Regions from separate parts of the Aeribacillus sp. SP014 genome, predicted to be linked through region 3. Evidence: riboswitches for the same ligand, from Rfam matches in the RefSeq annotation. Region 3 holds a riboswitch; each other region holds the start of a gene.
The links. A riboswitch is a leader RNA that binds a small molecule or an ion and turns the genes downstream of it on or off. The one in region 3 is predicted to bind cobalamin.

Region 1 (10,688 bases), 720 kb from region 3:
ATTCCTTCCAAGCTTGATTCCATTAAAGGAAAATCGCCCTCTCTTCAACTTTCAAATCCACTCACGAAGTGTCGTGTTTCCCTGATTTCGTTCGAGCAGCTGTTATAAGCTTTTAAAATCTGATCTTTCTAAAAACAATTACAGTAATAAAAGTCTATAAAAACCTTCGATATCCGTTAGATCATCACATTGAGCTAGACTGCCAAACAATCGAATTAATCTTCAAAAAAAACAAAAAATTATGGTATATGTTTCATGTTTTTGCTAAAGTATCTAAATATTGGGAGAAGGAATAAAAAACTGAAGATCATTTTGTTAAAGAAAGCGCCATCAAGGAAGTCTTGACTGCACGCGCAATTTGTCGATTATAAAAAAATTCTTGATTCATGCCGCCAGCTGCAACATCATCTACAGGCTATTTGCTCAGAATGTGCTTTTCGGCGAATATGAAGTCTTTCTATTGTTTTACACCATCCTAAAATCTTCGCCTTTATAAAACATTGTTCATTTTCGAATATAAAATTTAACGAATTTGAATAAATTTTAAAAATTAATTGAAAAAATTGTTGATCATCTATTTTTAATTGCCGATATATACAATGGACACTAATAATGAATTTTGAAGGGGAAATCAACCAATGTTTAAAAAAAGAAAACAAGTTCCATCAATTTTTGAAAAACAAGTAGATCTTCAACAAGTAAAACTTGAAGTGACTGATGAAAAATATCAAAGACAATTAGCGATGGTTGGCCTGACAAAGGATGATCTTATTTGTACTCTTATATTAAAAGATGCGATTGAAGAAAACATAAAGTTTATTATCGATGCATTTTATGATGCTCTCCATCAAGAACAATTTTTGATTGACATAATTAATAAATACAGCTCGATCGAAAAGCAGAAGGAAAGATTGAAAAAACATGTGCTGCTTATGTTTAGCGGATCCTTGACAGATGAAGATATAACAAGAATGAAGCGGATTGCTGTAGCCCACGTCCGCATTGGATTAGATACGATTTGGTACATGAGTTCATTCCAGCAATTACAGAAATCTATTTTTTCCGTTGTTGCGAAAGCGTGTCCATCGAAGGAAGATTATCATAAAGCGGTGGTCACCATTGCAAAAATGTTAAACTTTGAACAGCAAATTGTGCTGGAAGCATATAATGAGGAGTATTTAAAAAGACGGCAAAAAATCGAAAAGGAAAAACAGGAGCTTCATGAAAACATCGCCCAAACCTCCATTCGTCTCGCTGATCTTATTGAATCAGCCAATTCAGCTATACAAAAAATTAACGAACGATCCAAACAATTTGCCTTAATTGCAGTTGATCGTTTTGAAACAGCGGCATCAACCGAAGCAGAGGTCAGTTCAAGGAGAGAAGACTTGAATTTTCACTCCGGTTTAATGGTCAATATAAAAGAACGGACTGATGATATTGCTTTAAAAATAAAGTCGCTTGAACAAACTTCTGAAAAAATTAATCATGTCGTCTCGATTGTTACTTCTATTGCTGAACAAACTAACTTGCTGGCTTTAAATGCCGCAATTGAATCGGCGCGCGCAGGGGAATACGGGAAAGGATTCGCTGTTGTTGCTAGTGAAGTGAGAAAGCTGGCGGAAGAAACAAAAAATTCCGTGCTTGGCGTTTCCAATTTAATTGAGGAAATCAGAGCGAAAATTAACGATACCGCTTCATCTATTGTGGAAGTAACAGAGCTTACAAGCAATGGTTCGCAAAGAATGAAAGAGATGAACCAATTCTTCGACAATATTTTGTATGCCTTCGACAAAAATAAAGAACAAACTGAAAAGACGAAAAATGAACTCGAAAACTTTGCTGAAATCATTGATGATATAACAAATTTCATTGCGCAAATCAATGAGACTTCAGAACATTTAAAAAAGCTGGCCAATCATATATAAATTCTTGTTTCAGACGCTTGAGCCCCATCATTCCGAACTTAGGAGAGATGGGGTTTTTATTGGTACTGAACCATAAATAGATAGATGAAAAGGAGGGCGGCCGGGAGATGTTTGCTTCATAAATCACCATACCGCCTGTACCGTCGGCAAATCCGCTTGTTGCAAATGTTTTTCCTTCTTTTTCTGGATGAATCACAAAAAGCTGAACAAGTACTTTGGTTCTGTACAAATTTAATAGTACGAGGATCTATAAAAATTGTTTGCGCAGTTCTAACATCGTTATCGTTTTGCTTGGAGATTAAAAAAATAAGGATATATGCTCGTATATTGAACATATATCCTCATATTCTTCCAAATGTTATGTGGTGTTTTTCTATACCCCAAGATATTTATGTTGTATTTCATTATTTTTCATTAATTCATCTGGGCTGCCCTGCCATACAATAGTACCTTTGTTCATAATTAAAATTTCATCTGCTACTTTGCATGCGAGTGATATATTTTGCTCAACCATTAAGATCGAAAGTCCTTCCTGCTTCAGTTTTACAACTATATCGCCGACCTGATCGATAATGACAGGGGCTAATCCTTCCGATGGTTCATCCATTAATAAAAAGCTGGGATTTGTCATCAAAGCTCTTCCGATTGCAAGTATCTGCTGTTGTCCGCCTGATAGCTCAGTACCCATATTTTTTTCTCTTTCTTTTAAAACAGGAAATAATTCATATACCCTTTCCAAATCCCAATTATTATTTCGGTCTATTAAATTTTTACGGGCAGCCATTGTCAAGTTTTCACGAATGGTAAGAGAAGGGAAAATCCGCCTTCCTTGTGGAACGAATCCAATTCCAAGGCACGAAATTTGATGAGGCAACAGGTTATTCAGCTGCCGTTCCTTAAATTGAATTTTTCCCCTCCGCGGTTTAAGCAGCCCGGCAATCGTATGAATCGTTGTTGATTTACCTGCTCCATTTCTCCCAAGAAGAGCAACACATTTCTTGCTTGGAACTGAAAATGAAACGCCTTGAAGAATATGACTCGTTCCGTAGTAAGAATGGACATTTTGAAGCTCAAGCATGAGCTTTTGCACCTCCCCCAAAGTAAATTTTCCTTACTTCTTCATTGTTTCGAACTTCTTCGGGAGTGCCGCTTAATATCACTTCTCCGTGATGAAGAACAGTAATTCTGTCAGCAATGGAAAATACAACATCCATATCATGTTCAATAATTAGTATAGATACCGTCCGAGGAAGCTTTTGAATCATTTCAGCTGTCTGTGCAGTTTCTGCTGGAGACATTCCTGATGTCGGTTCATCCAAAAGCAAGATCTTCGGTTTAGACGCCATCGCTAGCAAAATCTCAAGAAGCCGCTGCTCTCCATAGGAAAGATTGTTCACCTTGACATTTCTGCGTGTAGAAATCTCCCATTGTGCAAGGATTTCATCTGTTTCTTTTTTGAGGTCGATATGCTTTGTCAACGCATGAAACATTTGGTAGCGATATCGTTTCGTTGCTGTTAAAGCAAGATGAAGATTTTCTTCGACTGTCAAATTTCCGAACAAGTTGTTTTTTTGAAACGTTCGCGACATTCCTAAATGAACCAATTTACTGGAAGGCATATTGCTTATTTCTTGCCCTTCCAAAAATATTTTTCCTGAGTCAATTGGCAGGACATTTGTAATACAATTAAAAAGAGTTGTTTTCCCCGCACCGTTAGGGCCGATGATAACATGGCGTTCTCCTGGCTGAACTTCCAATGACACGTTTTGAAGAACTTGTAATGTTTTGAATGATTTGTTTATATTTTCTACTTTTAATATACTCAATTGACTACCTCCTCTTTTTCAACATGCTGCGGAGCGTAATCATCGCTATTTTTTCGTTTTTTATAAAAAATCTTAGATTTCAATAAAGCAAACCAATGGATAATTCCACCTTTGCCAACCAGCACAAGAATCACTAACAGGGCTCCCATTATAATTGGCCACCGTTCTGTGTACGTGCTGATAAAGTTCTGTAAAAAAATGAATAGGCCAGCTCCGATTGCCGGACCAATCAGCGTACCAACTCCTCCAATTATTACCATCATCATAACTTGACCCGAAAACATCCAACTCGATACATCTGGGCTTACAAAAAGGTTGTAAAATCCGTATAAAGATCCTGCAAATCCTGCTAGGGCTCCGGAAAATGTATATGTTAAAAGCTTATAAATGCGTACATCGTACCCCAATGCACTCATTCGTGCTTCGTTTTCCATTATTCCTTTGACAATTTTACCGACTGGAGATTCAACAAAAAATCTAAGCAGTAAATAAACAATAATAAAAGCTGCTGCCATTACGGAATAAATCCCTATAGGACTGACAATTTCGCCAAAACCGAGATTCAAAGGAGCGGAAACTTTCATGCCGTCTGCTCCGCCAGTCCATTGCTTTAATTGCCAAGCCAGAGCAAACAGCAATTGTCCGAAAGCAAGAGTAATCATTAAAAAGTAAAATTTCGAAGTGCGTATAAATATCGCGCCAGTAACCAATGCAAGAAGACCAGATAAGCAGATAGAAAAAAATAGTAACAAGTAGGAATTTGGAATATGCGGTCCGAGAAGTGCCACGGTATAGGCTCCAATTCCGAAAAATCCTGCATGACCTAGTGAAACCATTCCTGCATACCCCATTATTAAACCAAGACTCATGGCAAAAATAGCCATAATGAAGATTTCGGAAACAAGATCTATCCCATACACACTTAAAACGAAGGGCAGAACGAAAGCAATAAGCAGAAATACAATGAAAATTAAAATATTCTTTTTCAACTATGCCACCTCCCTTCCAAATAGCCCTTGAGGACGGATAATTAATACTACAACCATGAGAAGAAATACGATTAGCATTGATAATGAAGGAAACCAAATCTTGCCGAAGGTCTCAATCAATCCGATGAGAATTGCACCAATGAAAGAGCCTTTCCACGAACCTAAGCCGCCGATCACTACAACAATTAATGATGTAACGAGAATGTCTGATTCCATACCTGTATACATCCCGATTAACGGTCCTCCTAATACTCCGCTCAACGCAGCTAGTCCTGCACCGAAAGCAAAAACTCCAGTAAATACGACCCCAACATTTATTCCAAGAGCTGAAACCATTGCCCTGTCATCCACACCTGCACGAATAATCGCGCCGATTCTAGTTTTGCTCTCAAAATACCAAAGAAGCAACGCTAGCAGACAGCCAATTAAAACAACAAACAACCGATAAAAAGGGAAAACCATCGGTCCAATGGAGATCGACGAATCGAGCAAAGCAGGGACAGCCATCGTTTGAGGCTCTGTACCCCAAATCCACTTTGCGGTATCCGCAATAACGAAGGCTAAACCAAATGTGAGCAGCACCTGCTCAAGCTCTTTCCCATAAATTTGCCGAATAAATAATTTTTCAATAATAATCCCGATCACTGCCGTAACAGCAACTGATAGCAATAAAGCAATCCAAAAACTGAATTGTTGATTCATAAAGGTAAAGGCCATATAGGATCCAAGTAAAAATAATGTACCGTGCGCCAAGTTAACAATATTCATAACTCCTAAAATAATCGTCAACCCTGCTGCTATCATAAAATACAGCATCCCATACGCTAATCCCGTTAATAGCTGTACAGAAAATATAGACAATGACAAAACGATCCCCCACTTTCTCAATTTATGAAACGACAAATTGGGACTGGAGAACTTTGCCCCAGATCCCAATCCTGTTACATGGACTAATTTGCAGGAGCTTTTTCAGGCATCGTTACTTTTTCGACTGTCTCCAGTACTTCAGGGACAATTTGATTATCCTTTTTTGTGTTTTTTGCGATGTAGAAATTCTGTATTGGGTTGTTCGTTTTTGGATCAATCGTAATTGGTCCGCGTGGGCTGTCAAAGGAAATCCCTTTAAGGACTTTTATTAAATCCTCTGCATTTGTGCTTCCTGCTTCTTTAATCGCTATATCTATGACTTTTGCGGAGTCATAGCCTCCCACTGAAAAAGTGTTTGGCAGCTTTCCGTATTTTTCCTGATATGCCTCTACAAACTTTTTGTTTTCCTCATTTTCTAGCCAAGGCGAGTACAGTATGCCAGAAATGATTCCTTCTGCTGCTTCACCAGTAGGCTCGAGGATCAGTTGATCGCCAAATTCCATTGGACCTGACAGCGGAATTTTTCCCTTTAAGCCAAAATCATTGTATTGCTGAACAAACCGAATTCCATCGCTGCCTGCCATGAATGTAAAAACTAGTTCAGGCTTTACTTGGGCTACATCAGTAAGATACGTTGCGAAATCATTCGTTCCTAATTTAGGGTATATTTCTTTTACTACCTTACCGCCAGCAGCTTCAAAAGCTTCTTTAAAAGCGGAAACAACTTCCTTTCCTGCAGGGTAGTCGGGTGCAATCGCTACCGCTGTTTTTCCAACATTTTTTGCTAAATATTCTCCAGCACTGCTGCCATTTTGCCAGTTGGAAAATGACAGGCGGTAAATGTAATCGCTTTTTTTGCTCCAGGAAAGATCGTTTCCGGCAGCATTGGCATCAATTAATATAATTTTGTCTTTCTCCACCTCGTCTCTCAATGCGTAAGCGACTGCTGAAGAAATTGGTCCAACAAGTATATCTACTTTTTCATTCTTGACTAATTGGCGATATTTCCTTAAAGCAACTTGCGGGTTTGCTTCATCATCTTCAAATTTTATTTCCACCTTTTTTCCGCCCAACTTGTTATCATTTTCTTCAAGATAAAGGTTAAATCCATTTTTAATGCTTTCCGCAAGCGGAGCGAATGTTCCAGTTGAAGAAAGGATGACGCCAATTTTGATTGTATCTTTTTCACCGCTGGAATTAGACTTGCTATTGCTTACAGCCGATCCTGAACAACCTGATAAAATCAACATTATAGTAATAAAAAGAACACTCCAAAATTTACCTTTTCCCACCATTTTATACCCCCCTAAAAGCATTAGTTAAACGCTTTCATTTTTTGAATTGCAAGGTTATAAAGCTTTTCCCTCCCTTCTTTATATTTTTTAATATTCCAAATTTTTTTATTATTGTTTTTTATATTATTGCTTGCAGATTGTCTTCACAACATCGTTGTTTCAGAATGTGCAACGAAAGAATAATTTTTAAATTTATAAAGTTGTCCAACAGCGGTTTCCAATCATTGTGAATTTATCCAGCTTGATCTGTTAATTCCCAGCATGGCTGCAATTAAGCAGCTTACTTAATTTTCTGCGTATGTAAATTCTTGTTTAATAACAACAATATGCTATCCATTCGTTCACCAAATTTTGCTAGGTTGTGCTTTTAAAAGCAACAAACACGAAACGATTTGGATGCAGCGGACTTATTTATATTTTTATGATTAAAAACAGTAATTTAAACTTTGCTTTATGTATATTTCTCTTCCCAACACAAATAATATTTTCTGTAAAAAAATCAAAGGAGGAACAATCATATGGCTCTCATTCCTTACGATCCTTTTTCTGAGATCAACCAATTTAGACGAAACATGAATCGCGTTTTTTCTGAAAGCTTCCCGCATTTTTTTGAAAACTTTGAGACTATGAATACCCCCCGGCTTGATATTCATGAAACTGCTAATGAAGTAATTGTTACGTGTGATTTGCCCGGCCTTGAAAAAAAGGAAGACGTTGACATTCATCTTGATCGCAACGTTCTTACGATCAGCGGCACAATTCAAAGAAGCAAAGAAGTAAAGGAAGAAGAAATGCATAGACGCGAACGGTTTGTAGGGCGGTTTCACCGCGCTGTTGCATTGCCGGCAAATGTAAAAGAAGAAGAAGTGAGCGCGACATATAAAAATGGCGTTTTGGAAATCCGTATTCCAAAACAAACCGAAAACAACAAAAAGAAAATTGATATTCAGTTTCATTAATTGTTTCGTGAGGTTGCAAAATTTCAATCAGCCTCACTTTTTTATTGCAATTTTCGCCAAGTACGATTATGATGAATATATAACATCAAAAATCTATATATTGTGTAATCAAAAACAATTAAATACTATATATTGAAAACCTAACGACAAAGGTGCTGTTTTCAGCTTAAAAGGGAATCCGGTGAGAATCCGGAACTGTCCCCGCAACTGTGAGTGCTACGAAATGAATAATCCACTGTACGTTTCGTATGGGAAGGATTCAAAGTAGGATGAAGCACGAGTCAGGAGACCTGCCTTTGTCCGAACGTTTCTAATTCTTCGGGGGTTGGGAAGATGAAACGATGGTTTGAATGGAGTAGTTTCGCCTTGTAAACCGCCTCCCTTTTAATCATCGTTTGATCCGCTCAGCTTCCTGGGCGGTTTTTTATTTTGATAAGGAGGATGTTTGATGAATATTACGAAAGCATTAAATCTATACGAGGTTTTTCAAAATCATTTTAACAGGAGCGATTGGGAGCTTTATCTAAGGCAGCTTGAAAAAAAGTTTCCATCCCTTTCCTTTCATGAATACAGCGAGAGAGTGTCGACAACCCTACAATACCAGCAGATTGATGATCTTGAAAAATTTACAAACCTGCTGATTATTGAAGCTTTAGCAAACATTTCGGAAAGTGAGCCGGATTGGACTTTTTTAGCTGCACACGTATTTCTTGAAAAAATTTACTATGAAGCGAGCCAAAACAGAAATTACAACCAACCGGGCTACGGCGATTTTTATTTGTTAATCGAAACATTAACCGATCTTGGAATCTACAGCCCTCTTTTGCTAGAGCATTATTCAAAAGAGGAAATTATGGAGCTGGGAAATGCCATTGATCCTGAGAAGGACAAGCTGTTTACATACATCGGATTAAGGACCCTTTACGACCGGTATTTAGCTAAAGATTTTCATAAACGAACATTTGAGCTTCCACAGGAACGTTTTATGATCATCGCTATGACGTTAATGATCAACGAGCATCCGTCCAAACGTTTGCATCTTGTAAAGGAAGCGTATTGGGCATTGAGCCATTTATATATGACGGTTGCAACACCTACATTGGCTAATGCAGGAAAATCAGTCGGTCAGCTTTCAAGCTGCTTTATTGATACGGTAGACGACAGCCTTCAAGGCATTTATGATTCGAACACTGATATTGCCAATGTTTCTAAAAGCGGCGGAGGCATTGGAGTTTATTTAGGGAAAATCAGAAGCCGCGGAAGCGATATCCGGGGGTTCAAAGGAGTTTCATCAGGTGTCATTCCTTGGATGAAGCAATTAAATAATACGGCAGTGAGCGTCGACCAGCTCGGCCAAAGAAAAGGAGCAATTGCCGTTTATTTGGATGTTTGGCATAAAGATATTTTCGCCTTCCTAGATGCAAAATTAAATAACGGAGACGAACGGCTGCGCACCCATGATTTATTTACAGGTGTATGCATTCCTGACCTATTTATGGAGCAAGTTGAAAAGCGCGGGGACTGGTATTTGTTCGATCCCCACGAAGTTCGCAAAGTCATGGGATTCAGTCTGGAAGATTATTATGATGAAGAAAAAGGTAACGGCAGCTTTCGGGAAAAATATTTTGAGTGCGTGAATCATCCTTCCTTATCTAAAGAAAAAGTGCCTGCGATTGAAATAATGAAACGGATTATGATCAGCCAGCTTGAAACGGGAACGCCTTTTATGTTTTATCGGGATGAAGTGAATCGAAAAAACGCAAACAAGCATGCCGGCATGATTTATTGCAGCAATTTATGCACAGAGATTGCGCAAAATCAAAGTGCTACTACTGTTGAAGAACAATATGTTGAAGATGGAAAAATTGTCATTGTGAAAAAGCCCGGCGATTTCGTCGTCTGCAACCTTTCTTCCATCAACTTGGCACGGGCTGTCCCAGACAACGTTCTGGAACGTTTAATCCCTATTCAAGTGCGGATGCTGGACAACGTTATCGATTTAAATAACATTCCGGTATTACAGGCAAAGCTTACAAATGAAAAATACCGTGCAATCGGCCTTGGAACGTTTGGCATGCATCATTTATTTGCACTAAAGGAAATTACATGGGAAAGCGACGAGGCAGTCCAATTTGTCGACCAATTATATGAAAAAATTGCGTATTTAACCATTCAGTCGAGTATGGAGCTCGCAAAAGAAAAAGGCGCATACCCTCTCTTTAAAGGCTCGGAGTGGGATACAGGGCGATATTTTGAGATCCGCGGTTATACGTCAAAAAAATGGCAGGAATTAAAGGAAAAAGTGCAGACTTTTGGGATTCGCAACAGCTATTTAATGGCGGTCGCACCGAACGCCTCGACCTCCATTATAGCCGGAAGCACAGCAAGCATCGATCCAATTTTCCAAAAAGTTTATTCAGAGGAAAAGAAAGACTACAAAATTCCAGTTACCGTTCCCGACTTAAATGCGAAAACGACTTGGTATTATAAATCCGCTTATTTGATCGACCAAACATGGAGCATTAAACAAAATGCAGTGCGCCAGAAACATATTGACCAGTCCATTTCCTTCAACTTTTACGTCCTAAACACGATTAAAGCGAAAGAATTGCTGGAGCTTCATTTGACAGCTTGGAAATCCGGATTAAAAACAACGTATTATGTCCGTTCGACATCAAGCGACATTTATGAATGTGAATCATGTGCAAGTTAAGGAGGAATTAATATGGAGCAAACATTAACAAAACGAGTTATTATGGATCCTGATGCACCAAACCGTTCAACAGCAATAGTGAACGGAAAATGTTCCAACGTGCTCAATTGG
Region 2 (10,688 bases), 930 kb from region 3:
GTGAAAGGATTTGCGTATCAAAATTTTCTCAATCATTTACCGAAATAGGTGCAAAAGCAAACTGTTAAGATTGCTTTTTTTTTGGGTTTAAATCCCCTAAAACATACTTGACTTATCGGAATTATAAACATTATAATAAAAAAAACGAACGATTAAAGGTGGTTAATTTTTATGGAAAAAATGTACTATATTCCGAGCCAACAGGCATCGTTAGCTGCCACATTGCATATACCGAACGCTCCAGCTAAAAACGAAAAATTTCCGGTTGTTGTTATTTGTCACGGTTTTATAGGAAGCCGAATAGGTGTCAACCGATTGTTCGTCAAAGCAGCCAACCATTTTGCTTCGCTCGGATTTGCCGTTTTGCGGTTTGATTACGAAGGCTGCGGCGAAAGCAGCGGTATTTACGGAACTTATGGCCTCGACCGCTTTATTGAACAAACGATTCATGTTATCGATTTTGTTGAAAAGCTTCCTTTCATCGACAAACATGAATTATATTTGCTTGGCCATAGTTTAGGAGGAGCAGTGGCGACACTCACAGCTGTACGGGATGACCGCGTGAAGAATTTGGCGATTTGGGGAGCGGTCGGTCGGCCATTTGAAGATATAGCGGCCATAGTTGGAAAGGAAGGCTTAGAAGAAGCAGAATCAAGCCAATATGTTGATTATGAAGGCTATTCCTTAACGAAAACATTTTTCCGCTCGCTTGAACAGTACACTCCTTTACAAGAGGCAAAATCGTTTACAGGTGACGTATTCGTTGCCCACGGAACAGAAGATGAAGTCATTTCTCCTTCTTATGCTTGCCTGTATGAAAAAAGCTTCAAAAAAAGGGCTAACAGCGTTGAAAAATCACTCATTATCGGCGGAAACCATACATTTTCGTCTATTTGTCATTCAACCGAATTGTTTCAACAAACAGGAGAATGGCTTGAACGGCAAAGAAAGTTAAACGATGATCGAAAAAAAAAGATTATTTAATGAAAGAGTTTCTAAACGAAAAAGAAGGTTGACCGGACAGCTCGGTCAACCTTCTTTTTTTAATAATAAGGAGAAATCAAGATGTATACAAGAACACCTGTAAATGAGACGTATAGCCAAATCGGCATCGCCCAGCGAACAATTTTCCGGTGTTTTTCTACCTGTCTTGACATTCCCCAGAAAAAGGCAAACAATGCAAGCGGAACAATGACGGCTGCTAATATACTATGGGAAGTTAGAATAAATAAATAAAATGTTTTCATAAATCCTTCACCGCCATAACGGGTCGGTTCAGATTGCAAAAAATGATAGGTTAAATAAGAAATACAAAATAAGGTGGTCGTTGTAAACGCTGCGATGATAAAGTTCCGGTGTACTTTTATATTTTTCTTTTTAATTGCATAAAGAGCAGCGAGCAGAAAGACGAACGTAAAGCTGTTAAAAATCGCATTAAGTCTTGGGAAAATCGTCAAATCAAAATGGACTTCGCCTCGATATCCGATTGGAGAGAAAAATAACAGTAAAATAACGGCATTTATAATAACTGAGAGTGTCACAACAATGCCGGTGTAATTTTTTTTGTTGTGAGGCTGTTCATAGTTTTGAATGGAGTCCATTTTTTTCCTCCTAACATAAATTTTCTCATTGTATATTTTATCATTTTAAAATGGATTTAAAAGTGACAAAGTGGTGAAAATCGAATTTTTGACAAATCTCTACTTAAATTCTAGAAAAATTTTGATAAAATGGAAATAAAGAAAAAATAGTTCTTTTGGAGGGGATGAGGATGTACAAAAAAATATTAGTTCCTATGGATGGATCTGCCCATTCTACACGCGCGCTTGAGCATGCTGTAAAACTTGCCAAAACAGTTGGGTCTGAAAAAATCACGATTTTGCATGTCAATAATTTAAGATTTACAGAGCAGTATTATTTTGTTGATATTTCCAAATTAATTGATGAAGAGAACGAAGCGATTTTAAAACCAGCGATTGAATTCCTTACTGAAAGCAACGTCCCGCATGAAACACATATTTTCCAAGGGGAACCAGCAACAATTATTACGGATTATGCAAAAGAACATGACTATTCCATCATTGTAATGGGAAGTGCAGGAAAAGGCGCGCTTAAAGCAACGTTGTTGGGAAGCGTCAGCCGAAAAGTAGCCCAAGAGGCTCACTGTCCAGTCTTAATCATTAAATAAAAATAAGAAATTTGTCCATTTTAGTTTACATACGAGCTAAAATGGGCTTTTTTTTGTTTGCTATAAAGTGAAAGGGAAAAATTGTTCAAAGCTTTTGATTATTACTGGATAGGATGAAACGAAGAGGGGATGGGCTCTGCAGAGAATTACAATATGCCTTAAATTACAGCAGAAGCTGTTTTGGGAATACTTACAATTGCTGTGGCAAGAAAGGCGGTTTGCGGCATGCACTGCCCATGAATAACAGCAGTATAAACGTATTTGTGCATTAAATGAAAAACGTAGAGCAACGACGTCTGGTTTATAAGCAATCAACTTTCTGCAAGGAAAAGCAAATCAATTGCTCTATTGTGTACATCAATCGGCACCAGCTGTTACGACTTGACAAAAGAAAGGGACCCAAAATGCTGACCTTTTTGGATCCCTGCTTTTATGGCCAAAAATGAGTGCAAACGTTAAAATACTGGAACATCTTTTTATGGGAATCGCTTTAAAATCCCTTTTCCTTTTCACACATTTCCACTGCAAAGCTTCTTTAGCAGGACAGATCATTTTTTTCATTAAAATAGGCATCAAACGTTTCAGCTTTCAAAATTTCTGTTGAACGTTTCCATAGATTTGGGAATCGGATCGCATTCAACACTATAAGAATAGGCATTGTATACATGTTATATTTCGGTCGCCAACTGCATGTGACGAGGATTTCATTTTTTTGATATCTCTGATACAGTTACAAACTCATAACCTTGTTGTTTTAAATATGGCAAGATTAGCTTCAATGCCTCTACTGTGGATGAATGAATATCGTGCATTAAAATGATGGAACCGTTTTTTGTCTTGGCTTGAACGATTTTAAGTACTTTTTTTGGGTCATCCGTTTTCCAATCTAATGTATCTACAGTCCATAGAATGATAGGCTTTTCAATAGCTGATCTGACCTTTTGATTAACAGCCCCATATGGAGGGCGGACGCAATTCGCTTTTAAGCCCGATGCCTTGAAAATTTCTTGATCGGTCATATTTATTTCTTCAAGTATTTTCTCTTTTTTTAAAGTTGTAAAATCTTTATGGCTAAAGCTGTGGTTGCAAATTTCATGTCCTTCCGAACCTATTCTTTTTACAATATTAGGATAAAAATTAACTCTTTGACCAATCACAAAAAAAGTGGCTTTTGCATGATACGATTTTAATAAATCCAAAATTTCTGTTGTATATTTTGGGTGAGGTCCGTCATCAAATGTTAGAGCAACTATTTTTTTGCTTTTGATCGGCTCGTCTTTTTGGATGGGAGGTTTTTTCGGCAATGGTTCTGCTTTTTTTGGTTTGTTTTCTTCCATCCGTAATCGCTTTCGCCACTCCTCTGTCAATAACTCTTTTCCTTTCGTTAAAGGAATGGAAATTTCAGGACTTTCAGCACCTTCTGTTACTTCATTGCTATGAAACTTGAAAACAATGAATTTGTTTGTCAAATAAATATTGGAAAAATCGTTATATGGGTGATTGAGCCACTTGTTAAGCTTCTTTTTGCTAAAGCTTTTTTTATATTTTTTTGATTGAAGAAACTGGTCCGTCAATTGAACATGCAGCTTTTCTTTTGTTTTTTCATCGATTTCAAGAATGTCTTGGCTGTTTATAAAACGTTCTGCTGCCAAATCGACTATGAAGATTTTAAAGTCTTTACTTTCTTTTTCCCCATCTGAATGGCTTTCCGAAGTAAAAACAAAAGAATAGACGCTGTCTGTGACCGGATAGAGGCGAAAAGTCAGAGAAAAATTCGACGGATCTTTAAACAAGCGCCATTTTTGGGATTGAATTTGTTCGTGAAACCGTCTTTTCTCTTCTTTGACGTAAGACTGGATGGATGCATTCAGTTTGCTGCTTTGAAATCTCGGATAGTGTATGGCGGAATGGAATTCTTTTTTATCCTCAATATCTGAAATTAAGTCAACTCCATCATATTGCGATTTTTCTATTTGTTTGCTTCCATTTGCTGGGACAGACTGTACCCTTAATGTTTTGTAATAAAAAGACATTAAAAAAATGAAAATGATCGAAATGAAAACGATGCCGCTTATTTTCCATACAAACGATTTCACTAATGTTCACTGCCTTCTTTAAATAAATGCCGTATGTAAAATGTCAACGAATATAGAGTACTATCAGGATGAAAAGATGTCAAAGCCGTTTTCCATTTTTAATAAATTTTTTTAAAATTGGCTTTTATATCCATCCATTTCTACGATCCTTGTGAAATTCGAAATATCATCATAAATATATTGTTTCAGTCCGTTTTCTTGAGCTTGATTCATATACTTGATGATTCTTATCTTCTTGTCATTTCATTCTTGCTTCGGTTTGGATATGCGCTTCACCAATCTTTTTTGAAAGCTTCGTAAAGAGGTATGGATCTATTTTAAATGTTAGTTGTCGTTCGAAACCTTTATCTCAACCTGTTTCGTGACGATCTAGCGGTGAATAAAGAAGCCGAGAGAATGCGTAAAATATTTATCAAATATTCAAGATGTTGAATGGTCGATTTGCTGCTAGCAGAGCCGTTGTAATGTTCATTTCATAAATAAATTTTTTGTTGCTAAACGAAAGCTTCCCTATTTTTTTCAAGTAAATGATGATTTATTCCATTCTAGAAGTTTCCAACTAATATATTTAGACGCTCTTTCTTTAATATATGGTTCAGTCTGCTGAGAAAATTCACCTGAATTTGCATAATATGGATTACGACTAAGTATCGTTTGTAATGTCAATCGCCAAAGGAGTGTCATATACTGACTTTCATGTTTTTCTTCCTCCGGCGGACTTATGTAGCAGTATTGTGGAACATTGCACATTGGGGTGTCGGAAGCCGCATAGCGAATTTTAATAGCGTTTTTTACTGTATTCTGAAAATAGATCAGTTGGGGATAAGCGGTTTTTACTTCGGGACTCCAGCCTACAAAAGGTTTTATGTTCAGCTGGAGAAGGGAGATTATATATGAATTTTTTAATTTTCAGAATTGGTAAGCAAGTTTCTTTACATTTTTTTTCGATTGCGCTTACAATGAAATTATAAACATTTTTTGCAAAGGAGGAGTTAAGATGTCCGATGTGATTATTGTTGGTGCCGGTCCTGCGGGGGCAAGTGCTGCGTTGTTTACGGCGAAGGCTGGAAAGAAAACATTAGTTTTAGATCACGATAAATCAATGACGAAAAGGGCATGGATCGAAAACCACTATGGTGTTTTAGAAATTACAGGTCCTGATTTAATCGATATTGGGAAAAAACAGGCGGAAAAGTTTGGAGCAGAAATAAAAAACGAGCAAGTGGAAACAATTGAAACAAAACAGGATGGACACGTCGTCAAAACCGATGGCGGTTCGTATGAAGCGAAGCATGTCATTTTAGCGACAGGAGTATTGACGGATTTAGCCGAGAAAATTGGATTAAAAACAAAAGACGGAACAGAGCCTCGCATCAAAACAATATTCGATGTGGATTCAAATGGAAAAACAAATATTGACGGAATTTGGGCAGCAGGTACAGCTGCTGGCGTAAGTGTACATACAATCATTACCGCAGGTGACGGTGCAAAAGTGGCCATCAATGTCATCAGCGAGCTGAATGGCGAACGGTACGTCGATCATGATATATTGAAAAATTAATTTCAAAAAAGACAGGACATTCATTTGTCTTGTCTTTTTTTATGATTTAAAACTCGAATATAGGTGTAAGTCCAAAATATGTAAAACTTTATACCAATGGGAAATTGTTATGGAAAAATATCTCTTGTGCAGGGAGTTTCTAAAAGAACAAAGTACAGTGTATTCAGCAAAATGTTTCCAAAAGACATATGTAAACGCCGAACCTTTGCTGGAATATTTATGAATAATATGAAAAGATTTTTTAATGAATTCTAGATTAGAAGATGTTAGGGTAATAGAGAGCGAAAAAAAGGAGGTAGGATTTATGAAGAAAATAAAAAAATTCATCTTCTCCTCATTTATTGCTCTTGCTGCCATTGTTTTCACCGGACAAGGAAGTGAGGCAAGCGCTGCCTATTCGGTGAAAGAAGGAGATACACTCTGGAAAATTGGTCTAAAATACGGGGTTTCAGTTCAAAAACTAAAATCCGTTAACAATAAAACAACTGATGAACTATATGTTGGAGAAGAGTTGACTATTCCGCCAACTATCTCAGCAAGTGAAAAAGATTTATTGGCTAGATTAGTAGAAGCAGAAGCAAAAGGAGAACCATACGAAGGAAAAGTTGCGGTTGCCACTGTTGTACTAAATCGCGTAGACAGCCCTTTATATCCTGATACAATTACAGAGGTTATTTATCAAGATCGCCAATTTACTCCTGTAGCAAATGGAGAGATTAACAAGCCTGCAAGTGAGGAATCCAAAAGAGCAGTAAATGAAGCTTTGGCATTCCACGGTTTAGGTCAAGGCTCCCTGTATTTTTATAATCCGAAAAAGACGGACGACCAATGGGTTCGAACTAAAAACACAACAATTGTGATAGGCGATCACGTCTTTGCGAAATAAGGAAGCTGCTGCTTATCAGCAGCTTCCTTATTTTTTATTCCAGCACAACCGTTCCTTATGAAAAAAATCGAATCAAGCAAGGACGCTGGATTAAAATATTTTTCATCCCGTCATACTTTTTTGCCATGTGATGCATATTTTTAAAAAATTGTCATTGTCAAAAACTATTTGTGTCGTATCAAAACACCTTCCGATGGCAATTCTATAATTGGGAGGTGACATGCGATGGCACAAGACGTTTTATGTGAAGTAAACAACTGTAAATATTGGGCGGATGGAAATAGATGTTCAGCTGATTCCATTTATGTTGTCAGCCATTCGGGGAAAACCGCCAAAGATCAAAAGGAAACGGATTGCAAAACATTTGAACCGGAAACTTTCTAAATAATGGAGAGGGCCGAATTCCATTTCGGCTCTCTTTTATTATTGATAATGATTTTCAATTTTATTCACGTTAATTGGAAAATGGACCAAAAAAAATGATCATACATGTTTGTTTAATTCCGCAATCATGGAGGAAAGCTGTTGAACAGCGAATTGAAGGTTGGAACGGTAAATCGATAAAATCATTTCTCCGTAACGATCTCCAGGAACTGCCCACTTTCCATTTAATTCTTTCCAAGTGGTAGCTGATCCGCGCTTCACATAATGAAATCTTGGATCTACAAGCGGCTCATCACCTGGAAGAGGCTTTGTTGTCGCATAAGCAAACAAGTGCTGCAAATGAGCGAGAACTCCTTCTCTTGATGTGGAGAAGCTTGCTCCTCGGACATTCGGGCCTGTCGCTCCAATTCCGGCAAAATTGTTTTGGCTGCGGTCGACAACCCCGGTGAAGCGAAAATAGTTCGTCTCATGAATGGCTTGTGCGTAAGCGATATCACCGCGTATTCCGTATAGTTTGCTTAATTGGATATATAAATCACCCAGTTGAGGTGCATCTGGATTCGTATTTTTTACGAACTGATCCAACAATGTTCCCGATAAAAGCGGTTCTCCTAAAATAGAAATGTCTTCTGTGGCGGATGCTTGCGGCTCTGATGTAGACAGCAAGCTGGCTAGTTGATTTTGCCTTGGCGGATTTGCACGCTGCTCTTCGGGAGTTAAAATAAAAGCATCTTTATAGCCCAGCTGCACAAGTTTTGCCAGCTGCTCCTTCGCATTTTCCAAATGTTGAAAAGCCCCTGCTTGAACACGGTAAAAACTTGTGCCGTTAACATTAGCAGGTGAAATAAAACTGTCCACGTTTTTTCCTTTCAGTTCCTTTACGCGTTGTTCTGCATTTTTACGCTCTTTGAAGGAACCGGCAATCACTTTGTAAAGCGTGTTGTTTGAAACAGGAGCCGACGGTTTTGTCGACGGCTTTTTTGTTGTGCTTGCCTTTCTCTTTAAATTAAGGGCTTTTCCTATTCCTTCCGCCACACTGGCGGCAAAATCACTTATAAAAGCAGAAGAGGTTAACAATTTGATATCGTTAGGATTATCGATAAATAATGTTTCCAAAAGAACCGCGGGCATTTTCGTTTCTCTCAACACAAAAAAATTGGCGCTTTTTTTTCCGCGGTCCTGTACGTTATATTTTGGCCCGATTACGCTCATAATATGATTATGAATGATGGAACGGTATTGAATCGTTTTATTAGATGCACCGCGGTTGTAAATATAGCTTTCAAATCCTGTTCCGCCCCCTGAATTGACATGGATGGAGCAGAAAAAATCGACATTTAGTCTGTTTGCCAAACTCGTTCTTTCTTCTAAACTGACAGTGCGATCGTTCGTTCGTGTCATCACGACATCTACTTGAAAGTTTTCTAGCAAATGGTCTCTGGCTATTAAGGCAATAGTCAGCGTAAAGTCTTCTTCTTCATAGCTTCTAAATGTTGCACCAGGATCACTTCCACCGTGGCCTGGGTCTAAAAGAACGACTGTCACTTATGGATCCTCCTTCGTTCCTAAAATCAATTACCCATCCATTAAAATTTTATTCATTTTTACGGCAATCGGTTCAAATCAACACGGTTGAATTGAAAACCTTATAAAAAGTCCAATATAAAACTTGACATAGCATTTTCACATTTTTTCTACCAGAACGGATTTGAATGATGTATAATTACATTCGTCGACAATTTCATTCAAAAGCAAACAGGTGCGGACACTTTTGTCCGCTTAAAAGGGAAGTTTGGTGAAAATCCAACGCGGTCCCGCCACTGTGAATGGGAGCAACCTGAAAATGCCACTGTGTCTACGGGAAGGTTCAGGGAGCGATGACCATGAGCCAGGAGACCTGCCTGTTTGAACACGCCTAAAAACCCTACGAGGATAGGGAGGTGTTTGAAAACAGAACAAAGCGATATGCTTGTTTTCAGACATCTTCTTATCAAAAAAAGAAGATGTTTTTTTATTGGAGGAGGAAAATGATGAAAAAACTATCTGCACTATTTTTAGCCTTATTACTTCTATTTGGAATTGCGGCTGGATGCGGCCAACAAAATACATCAGAGCCGTCTGAAAACAAAAGCAATCAAAAGACGGAAGAGACGGCTTCACAATTTCCGGTGAAGGTCAAGGACGGTTTAGGAAATGAGGTGACGGTAAACGAAAAACCGGAGCGGATTGTTTCGCTAATTCCAAGCAATACTGAAATTGCCTATGCTTTAGGGTTGGGTGAACAAATTGTCGGTGTAAGTGATAATGACAACTATCCGGAAGATGTTCAAAACAAAGAAAAGGTTGGCGGGATGGAATTTAATGTTGAAAAAATTATTTCTTTAAAACCGGATCTTGTTTTAGCGCATGCTTCCAGCGCCCATAACTCGCAGGAAGGGCTGAAGCAGCTGAAAGATGCGGGAATAAATGTTTTTGTAGTCGAAGATGCCCAATCATTTGATAAAGTGTATGACTCCATCCAGACAATCGGCAAAATTACAGGGACAAGTGACAAAGCCGAAGATATTGTGGCTGAGATGAAAACGAAACTGGCGGATATTCAAGAAAAAGGAAAAACGATTCCGGATGATCAAAAAGTGTCTGTTTTTGTCGAAGTGAATCCCGCACCACAAATCTATACGACTGGAAAAGGAACGTTTATGGATGAAATGCTAACGATCATTGGAGCAAAAAATGCAGCGGGCGATCAAGAAGGCTGGCCGCAAATGACGGAAGAAGCCGTTGTAAAACTGAACCCAGACGTCATTGTGACGACATACGGCTATTACGTCGATAAAGCTGTTGACCAGGTGTTGGCACGCAAAGGATGGGAAAATGTATCAGCGGTGAAAAATAAACGGGTTTACGATGTGCATTCCGACTTGGTGAGCCGCCCAGGCCCAAGATTGGTTGAAGGAGTAGAAGAACTTGCGAAAGCAATTTATCCGGATGTCTACAAAAAATAAACATGTGGTCGCCTATACGGCGACCGCTTGTTTTCTTATTTTTTCCGTCTTTTTAGGAATTTCTATCGGAACGTTTCACATCACGTTTAAGGATATTTTCCAAATAATTTTCAATCAACTGTTTCATACTGGTTTGGCGCCGGACATTGATGAAAGCATGAAAAGCATTGTGCTTGATATTCGACTTCCTCGTGTCGTTTTAGCCGGACTTGTCGGAGCCTCGCTTGCAATGGCGGGGGCTTGTTATCAAGGGCTTTTGCAAAACCCTTTGGCAGATCCTTATACGCTCGGTGTTTCATCAGGTTCTTCTTTAGGTGCTGTACTTGTTCTTTTTTTCGGCATTCAAATTCCTTTTTTCGGCTCATTCACTTTGCCGGTTGTCAGCATTTTTACGGGTTTTTTAACGATTTTGGCTGTGATTTTGTTCGCCAATTTCATTGAAAAAACGATGAGGATTGAAACCATTGTGCTGACCGGAATTATTTTAAGTTCCTTTTTAAGTGCTTTCATTTCGTTGATGATTGCCCTGACAGGAGAAGAATTGCGACAAATTGTCAACTGGCTGTTA
Region 3 (10,688 bases):
ATTCAACTGGAACATCTTTTGGAATGTTGACATAATTGACTGTTTCAATATTTTCCTCCGGATAGCTGAAAATCCATTTCCAATCGGCTGCTGTCGCATGAATTACAATTGGTTCAACCCCTCTAGATTCCTTCGGCGGTTTTTCAAGCTCAAAAGTCGCCTTAATCGTTGGTATCGCCAATGCAATGACAATCAACACAGGAATAGCTGTCCAAATGATTTCCAGAAGTGTATTTCCGTGCTGGTCAGGAGGCTCATAATCAAGATTTTCTGGTCTCTCCCTGTATTTCCATAAAATAATGGCAAACAGCACAAAGATGACAACAATAATAAACAGCATAAACCAAATTGACCAAAGGATTAAATCCTTTTGAACCTCTGCAACAGGTCCTTTCGGATTTAATAAAACAAAGCGTTCACTGCAACCTGTCAACAAAAAAAGCAATGACAGTGGTAAAACCTTCATAAACAAGTTCAACCATTTTTGTTGTTGTGCCGGCATTTTCGATCCCTCTCAAATCAGAAATGTTTTAAATTTTCATAAAAAACCGACTTAATCGATTCAAAAAATAATTGAGTTGTAAATGAACTTTATCACATTTTTATCGAAATAAACTTTAATTCAAAAAACAGTCAAGAAACGATAAATTTTTTGTAAAATTTTTGCCACGAATCTGACACAATATAGAGAAATTCCGTTTTTTCAGGGAATCTTCTCTATATTTTCCAAATAAAAGCTGATGGGAATGTATTTTCGAGGGATGTACATGAAGAAGCTGAAAAATGACGTTTTCATCTGTTTTCTTGAACCGATGTATCATTCTAAATTTGCCAAGTGAGGAAATAAGCAAAATGAGTTAGCAGCCGAGTCAGGGGAAAAATAAACAAATTCATGCTGAAAGGAAGAGTTCGGATAAATGACTTACATACAATTTTCTGTTCAAAAATAAAGCTCCTATCTTCATAAAATCGAGATAGGAGCTGAAGCTTTAGTTTAAATTCAATCCTTTTTTCTGAACAAATTGCTTCATGTACATTCTTGTCGGATTCGAAAGCATGCGAGCCATTTGACCAGTCCAAGTATCTTTGCGAATCCCGTTTGTTCGCTGATCATAATAATTGGATACTATTTCATTATATTGTTCAAGCTCGCGCACATATGCTTCTTGATCTTGCTTATATTCTTCCTCATGATAAATATGCTCAAAAGGTATTCTTGGTTTTTTCGCCGTTTTTTTTGCAGGGTAGCCGACAGTTAATGCAAAAAGAGGGATGACCTTGTTTGGAATTTTCAACAGCCTCGATACTTCTTCTAAATTATTGCGGATGCCTCCGATGTAGCAAATGCCGAGTCCCATTGACTCAGCCGCTAACGCAGCATTTTGAGCGGCCAGTGCAGCATCAATGAGAGCTACCATAAATTTTTCAGTGCTCCTCAATGAATCTTCTACATTTTTGCCTTCCATTTCACCAATGACTTCATGACGGTGCAAATCAGCGCAAAAAATAAATAAATGTCCGCTCTTCTCTACGTAAGCTTGGTTTCCTGCCAGTTCAGCGAGCTTTTTTTTCGTTTGTATATTTTTCACCCCGATAATGGAATAGGCTTGCATGTAACTTGAAGTTGAAGCGGCTTGGGCGCATTCGACAATTAATCGGATTTGCTCATCTGTCAAAGGCCGATCCTCAAAATGACGAACTGAACGGTGATTTAAAATGGTTTTGATAATGTCGTTCAACATAATCATCCTTTCTATAATCCCACTTATTTTTTGAAAAATCACACTTCTTCCAATCCAAGTATTAACATGAAAATACTGCTCTTTCAAATGATTCGTATTGAAAAATACGTTTTTTATAGCTCCTTTTTCAGTGAAGGCTCCAAGCACCTAATTTTACCATCGTATCTCAAACTATTCACTGCAACGATCCTGTATTGTAAACAACAAAATTTTTCGAATTTACGTTATTAGAAAAATTAAATTTTAAAAACGACCCTCTAAACACACAATTTGTATGTGAATTCCTGCTTCTGTCCATTGATTTCCCAAAATAGGGCAGCACTTTTCTGAACCTAAAAAATAGGGATTGAAAAAACAAAAAAAATCATCTATTCTGATAATTATAGTTTCATATAGTGTTCCAAGCAGCAGGTGCGTCATATTTCATCAGCAATATGCGCTTAAAAGGGAAGATTGGTGAAATTCCAACACGGTCGCGCCACTGTGATGGGGAGCTTTCGGCCAACATCCACTGTTTCAATGTTTGAAATGGGAAGGAGGATCGAAAGCGATGATCCTAAGTCAGGAGACCTGCCTGTTGTATGCACTGCCACCTACGCGTCATAGGGAGGAGTGATGAAGCCATGTTGAGATTTAAGCCCTACATGTATCTCAACACGAGTTAGAGTCCACAATTCCCTCTTTTACGCGTAAAAAGAGGGTTTTTTTATTATGTGTTGAGATACAAATCAAATGGGGGTGTCAATATTGACATTAATTAGTTCAAATCTTGGCTATCCAAGAATTGGTGAAAGAAGAGAATGGAAAAGAGCGCTGGAATCATTTTGGAACGGAAACATTTCAGAAAGCAGCTTGGAGGAAACATTAAAAGATATACGTCTTCTCAATCTGAAAAAACAGAAGGAAAAAGGAATAGACCTGATTCCTGTAGGAGATTTTTCATTATATGACCATGTCCTCGATACTGCATTTATGTTTGGGTATATTCCTTCTAGATTCCAGCATATGGAGCCGACTTCATTAAAAACATATTTTGCAATGGCTAGAGGCTCTGATGAAGCAGAAGCAATGGAAATGACCAAATGGTTCAACACAAACTACCATTATATTGTTCCGGAGCTTGAAAATAAAACGCCGGCGTTAGTAAAGAACCGTCTGCTTGAACTTTTTCAGGAAGCGAAAAACGAGCTGAATATTGAAGCAAAACCGGTTTTGCTAGGTCCAATTACTTTTTTAAAGCTGGCAAAACAATACGATCAACACGATTTTCATAAACATTTGTCTGCTTTAATTCCTGTTTACGTCCAATTGTTGACGGAACTTGCTCAGGCCGGTGCGAAATGGGTGCAAATTGATGAGCCGATTCTTGTACAGGAGCTAGATGATTCATCGATTCCTTTGTTTAAAGAGGTATACGATGCTTTCCACAAAGCGCTTCCTTCGTTAAATATCATTTTGCAAACATACTTTGAAAGTATAACCCATTATCAAGAAATCGTGTCTCTTCCTGTCGCTGCAATTGGCCTGGACTTTGTACATGATCATGGCGTCAATCTGTCGAACATCAAAACGCTCGGCTTTCCGAAAGACAAAATTCTCGCAGCTGGTTTGATCGACGGCCGCAACATTTGGAAAGCATCCTTAGTATCAAAAGCTAAGGAAATCGATGATCTTGCGCAATATGTAGATATTGATAGATTGATCATTCAGCCTTCATGCAGCTTGCTTCATGTACCTGTTACAGTTCAAAACGAACAGAGCTTGCCGTCCATATTGAAAAATGCTCTTTCCTTTGCTGATGAAAAATTGGATGAAGTAAATGAACTCGCTCAATATGCAAAAGGGAAAAGAACGATCGATGATTTAAAACAATATGACCGCTCTTATACGGATTTTATCCATTCTTCCTTTCGGACAAATGAGAAGGTTCAAGAGGCCAGCAAAAATATCGGAGCATATCCAACGAAACGCTTGGATTATACCGAACGGCAAAAACTGCATAAAAAAAGATGGAATCTGCCGATTTTACCGACTACTACGATCGGAAGCTTTCCGCAGACGAAAGAAATCCGGCAAATCCGCTTAAAATGGCGGAAAGGCGAATATACAAACGAGCAGTATGAATCGGTCATCAATAATGAAATAAAAAAATGGATTGACATTCAAGAACAGCTCGGTTTAGACGTATTCGTCCATGGGGAATTTGAACGGACCGATATGGTCGAATTTTTCGGGGAAAAATTAAATGGAATTGCTGTTACAAATAACGGCTGGGTGCAATCATACGGGTCACGATGCGTGAGACCGCCGATTATTTACGGAGATGTAGCATTTGATCAGCCGATGACCGTAAAAGAAAGCGTATATGCACAATCACTGACAAGCAAGCCTGTTAAAGGGATGCTGACAGGACCTGTCACGATCCTAAACTGGTCATTTGTGCGCAATGACATCGACCGTATAAGCGTTCTTCGCCAGCTCGCCCTTGCCATTCGCGAAGAAGTGCTAGCTTTAGAGAAAAATGGAATAGGCATGATTCAAGTTGATGAGCCTGCATTACGTGAAGGATTGCCTCTGAAACAATCAAAACAAAAAGAATATATCGAAGGAGCTGCTGAAGCCTTCAAGCTCGCCACCAGCTCTGTTCGCCCGGAAACACAAATCCATACTCATATGTGCTATTCGCAATTTGAGGATATCATGGAGGCAATTGATGACCTTGATGCGGATGTCATTTCTATTGAATCTTCCCGAAGCCATGGAGAGCTTGTTCATGCTTTTGAAACGTATCAATATAAAAGAGAGATTGGCTTAGGCGTATATGACATTCACAGCCCGCGAATTCCATCCGTTGAAGAAATGGCAAAAAATATCGACCGCGCCTTAGCAGTGCTTGACGTGCGCCAGTTTTGGGTTAACCCTGACTGCGGGCTAAAAACAAGATCAGTGGATGAAACGATTAGTGCTTTAAAAGTCATGGTCGAAGCTGCGAAAACCTATCGAGAAAAAATAACTGCTGCACAAATTTAAGAAAAGTATGGCCCGATTCTCTCAGCAGTCAAATCCCGATAAAACCGGCAGAAATGTCAGTTTCTATACTTTCATTTAAAAAAGGAGCCTTGCCGCTCCTTTTTTACGTTTATAAAAGAACTCCCCTTTCGCCGACTTTCAAAAGCCGAACCTATATGTAAATATTTTATATCCACAAAATCTTATTGAAAAAAATGTTTCACATCGTTGCTTTCTTCAGTTGAGCTGCACTTTCCTTAACATCATCCGCTAGACAAATGGCAGAAATGACGGAGATGCCGTCTGCTCCGCTAGCGATCACCTGACCGGCGTTGGCGATGTTGATCCCGCCAATTCCGACAATAGGGATGTCGATCCCTTGTTTGCGCATGCTTTCAATCAATTTTGGACCTTGTGGCTTTTTTGCATCCTCTTTCGTGTTTGTAGAAAAAATTGGCCCCACACCGATATAATCAGCGCCTTGGACAACCGCCTTTTGCGCCTCTTCAATTGTATGTGCAGAAACGCCTAAAATTTTGTCACCGATTTTTTTCCGGACAAGATCAGCCGGTTCATCCTCTTGCCCGATATGAACGCCGTCTGCATCTAGTTCAATAGCCAGATCAACGTCATCGTTGACAATAAACGGAATGTGATGTTTTTGGCAAATAGCCTGCAGCTCTTTTCCAAGCCGCCATTTTTCTTCGCCTGTTAAAGCCCACGCACCTTTTTCACGGTATTGAAAAAGCGTAATTCCGCCTGCAATCGCCTCTTCAAGCACATCAGCAGGCTTCCTTTTGCAGTTTACACTGCCCATAATAAAATACACCTTTAGCAGCTCCCGCATTTTATTTGCCGACACTCGCGCCATGTTTATCACCTTTGCTTTATTTTTTTATAAAAGACCCTTTTTTCAGCAACTCGTCTCCCGTCACCTTTGCCAGCTGGTTCAATAATTCGATTTGAAAGCTTCCAGGACCTTTTTCTTCCGTTAAATCAAATGCGATTTCTGCAGCGACCCCATAAGTGACGAGGCTGGCTACTGAAGCAGCAAGAGAGTCCTTTTCAACGGCTGAAAAAGCACCGATAATGGAAGTCAATAAACAGCCTGTTCCGGTAACTTTTGTTAAAATTGGATGGCCGTTTTGAATCAAATACGTTGTCTTCCCATCCGTTGCCACGTCTTCTTTTCCGGTAATGACTGCAACTGTATTCAGCTCTTCGGCCGCTTTTTTGGCCAGCGAAACAGGATCAGCAGCTGAATCCGCCGCATCCACCCCTTTCATTGCAAGCTTTTCACCTATCACATTGGCAATCTCAGGTGCATTCCCGCGAATAACTGAGATGCGAACCTCCTTTAATATTTCCCAAACAGCTTCCGTCCGGTAAGGGGTGGCTCCCGCACCGACAGGATCTAAAATGACTGGAACCCCGTGTTCATTCGCTGATTTTCCTGCAATAATCATTGCTTCGATTACTTCAGGAGATAATGTGCCAATATTTAAAACGAGCGCGCCGGATATTTTCGCCATATCCGCAACCTCTTCCTTTGCATACGCCATAACCGGAGAAGCGCCGATCGCCAGCAGACCGTTTGCTGTAAAGTTGGTGACGACGACATTCGTAATGTTGTGGACGAGAGGATTTTGGGCGCGAACCTTTTCTAGCGCCAAAATCAATTGTTCTTTATTCATTTTCTCACTCCTTCTAGAAAGCTAAAGCATCTTGTCCAATCTGCAAAGCGCATCATGTATTGGAAATTATTCCAACAAATTCCGTAATTCCCCAACAAATTTGAACGATAAGACAGAAGAATTTGTATTTTCAGGTTGATGCCAAAAGTTCTGCACCTGCTTTTTTATGATAATTTCTGCCAATCATTATACTCTCTTTTTATTTACAATCCAAATTTTCGTCTTCTTCATGAAAAATTTGCTCTTTATCCGCCTGCAATTGTTCATTTTAACATGACACTTTTTATGATATAATTTCAAATAAAACAATCATTTCGAATCAATATGCATGTTATTGAAAGAATATACATCTTTCATTTATAATAGACCAGTAAATGTCGAAACGAATTTCATTCTTTGATTCATTTATAAGGAGGTACTTATGAAAAAATATTTTAGCAAAATAATTGCACTTGCTGTTTTCACAAGCCTAATGCTTATACTTTCAGCATGCGGTGCAGGAGGTTCTGAAGGCGATAAAGGAGAAAGCAGTGAGAAGAAAGAAACGTTAAAGGTTGTTACAAACGCAGCATACGCTCCGTTTGAATATATCGACAAAGGTAAAGTTGTCGGCTTTGATATTGATTTCATAAACGCTGTGGCTAAAGAGGCCGGTTATAAAGTAGACATTAAACATACCGGATGGGATCCAATGTTTGCTGAAGTTCAAAGAAAACAAGCTGACTTGGCAGCTTCCTCTGTGTCCATTACTGAAGACAGAAAGCAAACATACGATTTTTCTGTTCCGTATTTTGAATCAACTCTTATGATTTTAGTTCCTGAAGACAGCGATATTCAAAATGCGCTTGATCTGAAAGGCAAAAAAGTTGCTGTCCAAAACGGAACAACCGGTCAGACAGCCGCTGAAAAAATACTTGCCGGCGATGGAACGGTTAAAAAATTTGAAGACAACGTCCTCGCGATCATGGAACTTCTGAACGGAGGCGCAGACGCAGTTGTGGCCGATAACGCGGTTGTCAACGAATATATTAAAAATAATCCGGACAAAAAATTGAAAGCAATTAAAGATCCGGAAAATTTCGATTCGGAGTTTTACGGTCTAATGTTCGCGAAAGGAAGCAAATTAAAACCAGAACTTGACAAAGCGATCAATACACTGTTTGAAAACGGAACGTACAGTGAGATTTATAAAAAATGGTTTGGTGTCGAACCAGATATTGATATATTAAAAAATCAGCAATAATTTTCAGCATTCCACAGGTATTTTGCTTGTCCGGAATGCACGCGGGGAGATATATGTATGAATTTTCGTTTTGATCTCATAGCTGAATATGTACCCTTTTTCTTCCAAGGAACGCTTGTAACAATTGGGCTCTCTCTTGGTGCAATCGCCATCGGCACCATTTTGGGTCTTTTTATCGGCATCGGGAAAATTGCTCAAAATAAATTTATTCGCCTGCCCTTTTCATGGTACGTTACATTTTTCAGAGGCACGCCTCTTTTTGTCCAGATGCTGCTCGTTCATTTCGGGCTCGTACCGCTGCTAATCGGTGATACGAATGGAATTATAGCGGCAATTGTTGCACTTTCTTTAAACTCTGCCGCCTACATTGCAGAGATATTCCGTGCAGGTATTCAATCGATTGATAAAGGACAGATGGAAGCTGCAAGATCTCTCGGTATGAGCCATAAACAGGCGATGCGCTATGTCATTTTGCCGCAGGCGACGAAACGGATGATTCCGCCTCTTGGCAATGAATTCGTCATTTTAATAAAAGAGTCGTCAATCGCCGCCATCATTGCCACCCCTGAGCTGATGTATTGGGGACGGGCTATGCAGGGGCAATATTATATCGTTTGGGAGCCATACCTCACCGTTGCGCTCATCTATCTTGTTCTGACATTGTCCTTAAGCAAATTATTAAGCTTTGTTGAAAGGAGAACAACAACCGGATGATTCAAGTAAAACATTTAAAGAAAAGCTTTGGGAATCTTGAAGTGTTAAAAGACATCAGTGTAGACATTAAAGAAAAAGAAGTTGTATGCGTCATTGGTCCATCCGGTTCAGGCAAAAGCACGTTTCTTCGCTGTTTAAACAAGCTTGAGGACATTACGGCAGGACAGGTTATCGTGAACGGTCAAGATATTACAAATCCAAACTTGGACATTAATAAAGTTCGCCAAGAGGTTGGAATGGTGTTTCAGCAGTTTAACCTATTTCCGCATAAAACAGTGTTGGAAAATATTACACTTGCTCCGATAAAAGTAAAAGGAGTCTCGGAACAGGAAGCAAACGAAAAAGCTTTGCAGCTGCTGAAAAAAGTGGGATTAAGCGAAAAAGCTTCAAGCTATCCAAGCGAATTATCAGGGGGCCAAAAACAGCGCGTTGCCATTGCCCGCGCTCTTGCAATGAATCCTAAAATCATGCTTTTCGATGAACCTACATCCGCCCTCGATCCAGAAATGGTCGGTGAAGTGTTAACAGTTATGAAAGAATTAGCGGCGGAAGGAATGACGATGGTCGTCGTGACGCATGAAATCGGATTTGCCAAAGAAGTGAGCGATCGAGTGATTTTCATGGACGGCGGATATATTGTAGAGGAAAACACACCTAGCGAGCTTTTTAACAATCCTAAACACGAACGAACAAAAGCTTTTTTAAGCAAAGTGCTGTGAACAAGGCAAGTATCCGGCATACGGGTTGACTTAAACTCCTTTTCAATCAAATCTCATACGAATTCATTTCGGACAAGCCGAAAAGCTTGTCCTTTATCTTTTTCTCAATGGAGCTTCTCCCCTCTTACGCACTACACACTCGTTCTTCATATATTATTTGCCATCAGCATCCAAAAGTGTTTGGACGGTAAGCCTTTCGTATATTTCCCAGCCTGAAGTTCCTGCTTGGAAGTACTATTTGAATTGTCGTAGCATCGCGGCTTGTACCAAAGTTGTTCAGCTTTTGAAGACTGACATTTCTCATCTTGGATTAGAAAGCAGAAAGCACAGATGCCGATAACACATCCAATTTTTTAGGTCAGTAACTTTTTTTCTAAAAAAACATACTAACATTAGTAGTACAGACCTAGGCCAAGGTTTGTGCTACTATTTTTTTATAGTAGAAGTGAAGGAAGGTCGAACATCCCCTGGGACCAAATAGAGTCCGTATTAAAAACAGACCAACTTCACATCCTTATTTGAATCAGTTTAGTATGTTGGGTCCGAAGAGACCGTGTATAAGAAAATGGAATCAATAAGGCAATGTGAAGAACTTCTATGTTTGGCTAAAAAGGAGAGGCAGAAAATATGAAACACGTAGTGGCATTTGATGTCAGTATGGGGAAAAGTACAATGGTCATTTATGACCGTTATCGTCAATGCGAATATGAGGGTGAAATAACCCATAACCGCTACTCTTTCGAGAAATTAAACGAAACCCTTATATCTTTAACACAAAAAGATGCACAGGCACCTGATATTGTCTTTGAAGCAACAGGCGTATATTCAAAACCACTAGAACGATTCTTAGGTGATCAAGGTTATATGTATTATCGAGTTAACCCACTCGAAGCGAATATTCAAATGGCTTCAATGAGGAGACAAAAAACAGATAAAAGCGACGCTCATGAACTTGCGAAAACTCACTTTAGAGTTGAACGTGAACAAACTTATCAAGAAGGGGAATATTATAAACAAATGCGTGCAATGACGAGATATTATGATGAATTAAGTAGTGAAATGACGCATTTATATAGTCGTTTACATGCGATTCTACAATTGAGTTTTCCCGAGTTAGAAAAGCTATTCAGTAAACGTTCTGCTTTATTTTTGAATGTCGTTCAATTATACCCTCATCCGGATCATGTGTTAGTTTGTTCAAAAACAGTGATTCGTAATCGTTTAAAAGCCAACACAAGAAAAAACTTATCATTGGCACGTGCTGAAGAAAAAGGGATCGCTTTAATCGAAGCAGCAAAAGAAGCGTATCCAGCAATTTCAAAAGATGATATTCGCTGTGAACAAGTGCGGGATTATGCCAAACGGATTGCAGACTTGAAGGAGAAAAGAGATCAACTTGTCCAAAAGATGGTTAAATTATCGAAAGATAAACAAGAGTATCAGATTTTAATTTCATTTCCAGGAATCGGAGAAACGACTGCAGTTCGTTTAATTGGAGAATTAGGAGATATTCGACGATTCAAAAACCATAAACAACTGAATGCTTACGTCGGTATTGATATTATGA

Region 1: another riboswitch for cobalamin. It lies ahead of ACVIJU_RS06085 (ribonucleoside-diphosphate reductase subunit alpha); the one in region 3 lies ahead of metE (5-methyltetrahydropteroyltriglutamate--homocysteine S-methyltransferase).
Region 2: another riboswitch for cobalamin. It lies ahead of ACVIJU_RS07140 (ABC transporter substrate-binding protein); the one in region 3 lies ahead of metE (5-methyltetrahydropteroyltriglutamate--homocysteine S-methyltransferase).

The regions. Positions count from the first base shown of each region.
Region 1 covers NZ_JBSRXI010000001.1:1,218,720-1,229,407, reverse strand. Annotated here, with positions in the region: gene ACVIJU_RS06120 (globin-coupled sensor protein) at 639-1,928, shown strand; gene ACVIJU_RS06115 (ABC transporter ATP-binding protein) at 2,302-3,006, opposite strand; gene ACVIJU_RS06110 (ABC transporter ATP-binding protein) at 2,999-3,754, opposite strand; gene ACVIJU_RS06105 (branched-chain amino acid ABC transporter permease) at 3,751-4,743, opposite strand; gene ACVIJU_RS06100 (branched-chain amino acid ABC transporter permease) at 4,744-5,604, opposite strand; gene ACVIJU_RS06095 (ABC transporter substrate-binding protein) at 5,694-6,905, opposite strand; gene ACVIJU_RS06090 (Hsp20/alpha crystallin family protein) at 7,424-7,864, shown strand; cobalamin riboswitch at 7,998-8,176, shown strand; gene ACVIJU_RS06085 (ribonucleoside-diphosphate reductase subunit alpha) at 8,313-10,577, shown strand; partial or broken gene ACVIJU_RS06080 (ribonucleotide-diphosphate reductase subunit beta) at 10,590-10,688, shown strand, end outside.
Region 2 covers NZ_JBSRXI010000001.1:1,432,403-1,443,090, forward strand. Annotated here, with positions in the region: gene ACVIJU_RS07095 (dipeptidase) at 1-48, shown strand, start outside; gene ACVIJU_RS07100 (alpha/beta hydrolase) at 172-984, shown strand; gene ACVIJU_RS07105 (DUF420 domain-containing protein) at 1,044-1,601, opposite strand; gene ACVIJU_RS07110 (universal stress protein) at 1,772-2,188, shown strand; gene ACVIJU_RS07115 (polysaccharide deacetylase family protein) at 2,893-4,284, opposite strand; gene ACVIJU_RS07120 (FAD-dependent oxidoreductase) at 5,282-5,845, shown strand; gene ACVIJU_RS07125 (cell wall hydrolase) at 6,150-6,731, shown strand; gene ACVIJU_RS07130 (DUF1540 domain-containing protein) at 6,957-7,115, shown strand; gene ACVIJU_RS07135 (N-acetylmuramoyl-L-alanine amidase) at 7,215-8,660, opposite strand; cobalamin riboswitch at 8,856-9,034, shown strand; gene ACVIJU_RS07140 (ABC transporter substrate-binding protein) at 9,146-10,120, shown strand; gene ACVIJU_RS07145 (FecCD family ABC transporter permease) at 10,083-10,688, shown strand, end outside.
Region 3 covers NZ_JBSRXI010000001.1:501,987-512,674, reverse strand. Annotated here, with positions in the region: gene qoxA (cytochrome aa3 quinol oxidase subunit II) at 1-502, opposite strand, end outside; gene nfsA (oxygen-insensitive NADPH nitroreductase) at 990-1,739, opposite strand; cobalamin riboswitch at 2,135-2,334, shown strand; gene metE (5-methyltetrahydropteroyltriglutamate--homocysteine S-methyltransferase) at 2,475-4,772, shown strand; gene thiE (thiamine phosphate synthase) at 4,972-5,622, opposite strand; gene thiM (hydroxyethylthiazole kinase) at 5,639-6,445, opposite strand; gene ACVIJU_RS02605 (basic amino acid ABC transporter substrate-binding protein) at 6,867-7,688, shown strand; gene ACVIJU_RS02600 (amino acid ABC transporter permease) at 7,746-8,402, shown strand; gene ACVIJU_RS02595 (amino acid ABC transporter ATP-binding protein) at 8,399-9,121, shown strand; gene ACVIJU_RS02590 (IS110 family RNA-guided transposase) at 9,749-10,688, shown strand, end outside.